2 regions of the Bacillus sp. OTU530 genome follow, and region 1 is predicted to be linked to the other one. Evidence: a T-box and tRNA genes for the amino acid it is inferred to sense, from the RefSeq annotation. Region 1 holds a T-box; the other holds one or more tRNA genes.
What was found. A T-box is a leader RNA that pairs with one kind of tRNA and senses whether it is charged. The one in region 1 lies ahead of pheS (phenylalanine--tRNA ligase subunit alpha), so its partner is inferred to be a tRNA-Phe.
Positions count from the first base shown of each region.

Region 2: it encodes a tRNA-Phe, which carries the amino acid that the T-box ahead of pheS (phenylalanine--tRNA ligase subunit alpha) is inferred to sense. The anticodon was not compared.

Region 1 is NZ_JASATP010000006.1:111,480-114,887, reverse strand. Features, by position in the region: gene AAHB12_RS06375 (amidase) at 1-363, shown strand, start outside; gene sspI (small acid-soluble spore protein SspI) at 505-723, opposite strand; gene AAHB12_RS06365 (TrmH family RNA methyltransferase) at 834-1,595, shown strand; T-box leader at 1,656-1,885, shown strand; gene pheS (phenylalanine--tRNA ligase subunit alpha) at 1,951-2,985, shown strand; gene pheT (phenylalanine--tRNA ligase subunit beta) at 3,003-3,408, shown strand, end outside.
Region 2 is NZ_JASATP010000035.1:29,325-32,732, reverse strand. Features, by position in the region: gene AAHB12_RS21520 (adenylosuccinate synthase) at 1-1,204, shown strand, start outside; tRNA gene AAHB12_RS21515 (tRNA-Lys) at 1,509-1,584, shown strand; tRNA gene AAHB12_RS21510 (tRNA-Glu) at 1,594-1,665, shown strand; tRNA gene AAHB12_RS21505 (tRNA-Asp) at 1,686-1,761, shown strand; tRNA gene AAHB12_RS21500 (tRNA-Phe) at 1,801-1,873, shown strand; gene yycF (response regulator YycF) at 2,256-2,960, shown strand; gene walK (cell wall metabolism sensor histidine kinase WalK) at 2,964-3,408, shown strand, end outside.

The sequences.
Region 1 (3,408 bases):
ATTGCTGAAAGATTTCAGTGGACAAGTACATTGAAAAAGAGTGAGAGTCTTCCTCAATATGAATTAAGAGAAAAGATTCGCCAATCGATGTCAAATCTTTTAGGAGAAGCAGGGTTATTAGTCATTCCAACTGCTCCTGGAGCAGCGCCATTGCTCAAGTTGCAAGGAGAAAAAGCGGAGCAATATCGAGCGAAAACAATGCAGCTGTCTTGTATCGCAGGTTTAGCTGGGTTACCGCAGATCACGCTTCCATTAACAAAAGTGAACGGGCTCCCGATAGGGTTATCGTTCATTGCTAACCGTCACCAAGACCTGAAGTTATTGCGTTGGACGAGTGAGTTTTTAGCTAAAAAGCAGTTTTAATTGGCCGTTTGTTATCAGCTTATCATAAGGCAAGCGTTTTAAAGTTACTCTTCTTCTTGCGGAGTTTCGGGTATGGTTATATGGAAAAAACGGGTGGTGTAAAGTTATCTCTACATCACCCGTTTTTTCATATAACCTCTTTTACTGATTATCGTTCTTTACACCAGTCTCTAATGTAGATAGCATTTGATGCTTCTCTTGCTCGCTTGCATGATTCCAAATGACCTCAAATAACACACCAAGACCAGGCAGCATTTTTTCTTCACCGCTTTGAATAGCATCAACAATCGTGTCTTCCAACTGCGCTTGAGAGTTCCCGGAAATGTTTGCAAGTACTGCACCGCGTAAATTAAAATTCATTCAGCACACCTCTTTTATGTAATATAAAAACCACTGTAATTATTGTTTGTTGTTTTATTAGAAATATGCAAAATGGTTTATAATGTATAGGGAAGTGAGGGATATCATCCATGAATAGAATTGATTCATTACAAAATCCGCGCATTAAGCAGTGGAAGAAGCTGCAAACAAAAAAAGAGCGTGATAAAACAGGGACGTTTATTGTAGAAGGTTTTCACCTTGTGGAAGAAGCGCTGAAAGCCAATGTCGTGCAGCAGATTATTCTAAGTGAGCAGGCAGATTTGCCGGCAAATTGGAGCGTGGACAACACAGATGTATTTGTTGTAACAGAGGCTATTAGTAAGGCGATCAGCGAAACAGAGACGCCGCAGGGCGTATTTGCGGTATGTGAGAAAATAGAAAGTAACGTTCAGCTTGAAAATGGGAAGTTTCTACTGCTTGATGGGATTCAAGATCCTGGAAATTTAGGGACGATCATTCGTACAGCTGACGCGGCGGGCATTACTGCCGTGATTCTCGGAGAAGGATGCGTTGATGTATATAACAGCAAGGTGCTTCGCTCAACACAGGGATCTGTGTTTCATTTACCGATTATAAAAGGAAGTCTGGGAGAATGGATGGATAAGCTGCAGCAGCTTAGCATTCCAATCTATGGAACAGCTTTGCAGCATGCGGTGCCTTATACGGAGGTCAAAGCTCCTGGAAGATTCGCGCTCATCGTCGGAAATGAGGGAAGCGGTGTACGTCCGGAATTGTTAGAGAAGTGCGATCAGAATTTGTACATTCCCATTTATGGGCAGGCAGAGTCGTTAAATGTATCTGTTGCGACAGGCATTTTGGCCTATTATTTACAAAGCAAGGTTGATAATTAGAAAAAAGACACTTATAATTAAGTCTTGAATAAATTGTTATAAAGCTAAAAATACATATCACAAAAAATGATGATAGAGAAGAGTAGCAAATAGAGCGCCATACAGGGAGAAAATGCCTAAGACTGGAAGCATTTTTATGGTAGGGATTTGTGAATTCACCTCTGGAGTTGGCGCTGGGACCATGGATATCATGTAAAGGCGTTCCGGCATAATGCCGTTACCGAAATGAAGCGGGCAGATATATTTCTGCCAATTAGGGTGGTACCGCGAGACTAAGTCTCGTCCCTTCATAGGGATGAGGCTTTTTTTATTTGTAAAATTTTCACTTCATTAATATATATAGGAGGTTTTTTTCATGGAAGCACGTTTGAAAGAGCTGCAGCAAGAAGCGCTTGAGAAAATTGAAGCGGCATCTGAACTGAAAGAGTTAAATGATGTGCGCGTGGCGTATTTAGGAAAGAAAGGACCGATTACGGAGGTTTTGCGCGGTATGGGCAAATTGTCCGCAGAGGAGCGTCCTCGTATGGGAGCACTTGTGAATGATGTGCGCGAAGCGATCCAAACTCGTCTAGATGAAAAAGTGGCACAGCTTGAGCAGGCGGCAATCGCGAAGCAATTAGAATCTGAAACAATTGATGTAACATTGCCAGGTCGTCCTGTGAGTGTTGGCTCTCACCATCCGCTTACAGCTGTTATCGAAGAAATTGAAGACTTATTTATTGGTATGGGCTACGAAATTGCAGAAGGCCCAGAAGTGGAGCGCGATTACTACAACTTTGAAGCATTGAACTTGCCAAAGGGCCACCCAGCTCGTGATATGCAGGATTCTTTCTATATTACAGATGAAATTCTTCTTCGTACGCATACATCTCCGGTGCAGGCAAGAACAATGGAGAAAAATGAAGAAAAAGGTCCAATCAAAATCATTTGCCCAGGTAAAGTATACCGACGTGATGATGACGATGCGACACACTCCCATCAGTTCATGCAAATTGAGGGTCTTGTAATCGATAAAAATATTCGCATGAGCGATTTAAAAGGCACGCTGCAAGCATTTGCGAAGAAATTATTTGGTGAAGAGCGCGAAATCCGTCTGCGCCCAAGCTTCTTCCCGTTCACAGAGCCATCTGTTGAGATGGATATTTCCTGTATGATGTGCGGTGGTAAGGGCTGCGGAACTTGTAAAGGAACAGGCTGGATTGAAATTTTGGGTGCGGGTATGGTTCATCCAAATGTGCTTCGCATGGCTGGCTACGATCCGAAGGAATATCAGGGCTTTGCTTTCGGTATGGGACCTGAGCGTATTGCAATGCTGAAATATGGCGTAGATGACATCCGCCATTTCTATACAAACGATGTACGATTCTTACAGCAATTTAAACGAGCGTAAAAGGGGAGGGCATAAACATGTTCGTATCTTATAAATGGTTACAGCAATATGTAGATATTGATGGTCTAACGGCTGAGCAATTAGCTGATAAAATTACAAAGGCCGGCATTGAAGTAGAAGGCGTAGAGCTTTTAAATCAAGGGGCAACAAATGTCGTTGTCGGCTATGTGATGGAGCGCGAAAAGCATCCGGAAGCAGATAAATTAAGCAAATGCCTTGTAGATGTTGGGGAAGACGAGCCAGTGCAAATTATTTGCGGCGCGAAAAATGTAGCACAAGGACAAAAGGTAGCAGTCGCAAAGGTTGGTGCGCGTTTACCGGGCGGTCTTAAAATCAAAAAGGCGAAGCTTCGCGGTGAAGCATCACACGGGATGATTTGTTCCCTGCAAGAGCTTGGCATTGAAGGAAAGCTTGTCCCGAAGG
Region 2 (3,408 bases), on a different contig from region 1:
AGTTGCACGTTACCAAGGTGGAAATAATGCAGGTCATACAATCGTGTTTGATGGAGAGCGTTATAAACTTCATTTAATTCCATCTGGTATTTTTTATAAAGAAAAAATTTGTGTAATCGGAAACGGTATGGTAGTAGATCCGAAGGCATTGGTAGAAGAGCTTGCATATTTACACGGTCACGAAGTGAGTACGGACAATCTGCGCATCAGCAACCGTGCCCATGTAATTCTGCCATATCACTTGAAGCAGGATGAGCTTGAAGAAGAGCGTAAGGGAGATAATAAAATCGGAACGACAAAAAAAGGGATCGGACCGGCTTATATGGATAAAGCTGCGCGGATTGGGATTCGTATCGCAGATCTTCTGGACCGCGAAGAATTTTATACAAAGCTAGAGCGCAATTTAGCTGAAAAGAATCGCTTATTCGAAAAAATGTACGATGCAGAAGGGTTCAAAATTGAAGACATTTTTGAAGAGTATTTTGAGTATGGTCAGCAAATTAAAAAATATGTTTGTGATACATCAGTTGTATTGAACGATGCACTTGATGAAGGTCGTCGCGTATTATTTGAAGGAGCACAAGGCGTTATGCTTGATATCGACCAAGGTACGTATCCGTTCGTTACATCCTCCAACCCAGCTGCAGGCGGTGTAACAATTGGATCTGGTGTAGGTCCTTCTAAAATTAAGCGTGTAGTAGGTGTGTGTAAGGCATATACAACACGTGTAGGTGATGGTCCATTCCCAACTGAGCTGCACGATGAAATTGGAAACCAAATTCGTGAGGTGGGCCGTGAGTACGGTACAACAACAGGCCGCCCGCGCCGCGTAGGTTGGTTTGACAGTGTAGTTGTTCGCCATGCACGCCGTGTAAGCGGAATTACAGATTTATCCCTAAATTCGATTGACGTATTAACAGGAATTCCAACACTAAAAATTTGTGTTGCTTATAAGTATAAAGGCGAAGTGGTTCATGAATTCCCAGCCAGCTTAAAGATTCTTGGCGAATGTGAGCCTGTCTACGAAGAGCTGCCAGGTTGGACAGAAGACATTACAGGTGTAAAAACATTAAATGAACTTCCAGAAAATGCGAGACATTATGTAGAGCGTGTATCTCAATTAACAGGAATTCCTTTATCTGTATTTTCTGTAGGTCCAGACCGCAGCCAAACAAATGTAATTCGAAACGTGTACGGAGTATAAGGATTACAGAAAAACATTGAATATTGTCGAAAAATGTTGTATATTTAGTCAGGGAAAGAACCCCACTCTTCTGGGTTCTTTCCTTTTGACACTTATAAAAAGGGATACATTTCTAACTAGAAGTGAATTCGACATGGCAGGAAATTTTAGAAACAAAGTGTAAGTGCAACTACGCCTCTGTTTTCGCAAAAATTTGGGGCCTGACAATCAGCCAGTTTAAAAAATGAAAAAACACTTGATTTCTATTTAAGAAATATGATAAGATATATCTTGTCGTTAAAAAATTAGTATCTTTTCACAATAAGAGCCATTAGCTCAGTCGGTAGAGCATCTGACTTTTAATCAGAGGGTCGAAGGTTCGAGTCCTTCATGGCTCACCATTTTAATGTGGCCCGTTGGTCAAGCGGTTAAGACACCGCCCTTTCACGGCGGTAACACGGGTTCGAATCCCGTACGGGTCACTTTTTTAATATGTATTCATGGTTCCGTGGTGTAGCGGTTAACATGCCTGCCTGTCACGCAGGAGATCGCGGGTTCGATCCCCGTCGGGACCGCCATTCTTGTTTCACCGTATTACGGTTTTACATAGATATTTTGGCTCGGTAGCTCAGTCGGTAGAGCAGAGGACTGAAAATCCTCGTGTCGGCGGTTCGATTCCGTCCCGAGCCACTTCAAGGACATTAAGTAGATAAAGCTTGATGTCCTTTCATTTTTTGCTCTTTAAGAATGTGTAAGTTTCCAGCTAGAAGTGAATTCTACGTAGCAGGAAATTTTAGAAGCAAAGTGTAAGTGCAACTATGTCTCTGTCCTCGCCCAAGAGTGGGGCTCGCCAGTCGATGGGTTTTCCTTAGAAGGTATGGAACATTTGACAAGGTATATTCATGTACATGAATTTCTAGAGGAAATGATGTGTTTGCTCCCTTTGGGATGAAGCTACTTCAGTTTTACAAACAAAGATAATTCTTTTACAATAGATAATAGATGAGCCTCTAGCAGTAATAGCTAGAGGCTTTTGTGTAAAAATAGCGTCTGGGAGGGATAAAGCAATATGATGGGAAAAAAGATTTTAGTAGTGGATGATGAAAAACCAATTGCTGATATTTTAAAGTTCAATCTGGAAAAAGAAGGATTTGAAATCGTGTTAGCTCATGATGGAGAAGAGGCAATTGAAAAGGTACAGTCTGAACAACCAGATATGATATTGTTGGACATTATGCTTCCCGGAAAGGATGGATTAGAAGTTTGCCGTGAAGTACGAAAGAACTTCGAAATGCCAATTATCATGTTGACTGCGAAAAATTCTGAAATTGATAAAGTGCTTGGTTTAGAACTGGGAGCAGATGATTATGTGACTAAGCCGTTTAGCACACGGGAATTACTGGCACGTGTCAAAGCCAATCTTCGACGCCACCAACAAGGCGGTGGAAACGAGAAGGAAGAAAATATAGAGGTTACAGTTGGACCAATTGTAATTAATTCAAATGCATACAGTGTGATGAAGCGAGAGGAAAATATTGAACTGACACACAGGGAATTTGAGCTGCTTCATTACTTAGCAAAGCATCTAGGACAAGTTATGACGCGTGAACACCTGTTGCAAACCGTATGGGGATATGATTATTTTGGTGACGTGCGTACAGTGGATGTCACGGTACGTCGTTTGCGTGAAAAGGTTGAGGATAATCCAAGTCATCCTACTTTAATTGTGACAAGAAGAGGAGTCGGCTATTATCTCCGTGACCCGGAACAGGAGTAATTCATGAAAAAAGTTGGATTTTTTCAATCAATTCATTTGAAATTTGTTTTAATTTATATGCTTCTCATCCTGCTTGCTACACAAGTTATTGGTGTGTACTTTGTAAATGAATTAGAGCAGAAGCTTTTAACAAATTTTCAAGATTCATTAGCGAAGCGTACGGACCTGTTGGCATATAATGTGCAGCAAGAGCTAGTAAAGAAACGTGAAAAGACGGATACAACGACAACGGACATAAAAAGTTTGCTGCAGGATTTTGCTTCTAGTTCAAGGGATGACATTCGGGAAGTTCAGGTAATTAATGAAAGTAGTATTGTACTTGCTACATCAGATCAATACAATCAAGGGATTGTTGGAAAGAAAACGACAGATATCCTTGTCAAACGAACTCTCTTATCGGGTGCGTCTGATAAAAAGATGGAGATCCAACCTTCTGATGGAAAGCGCA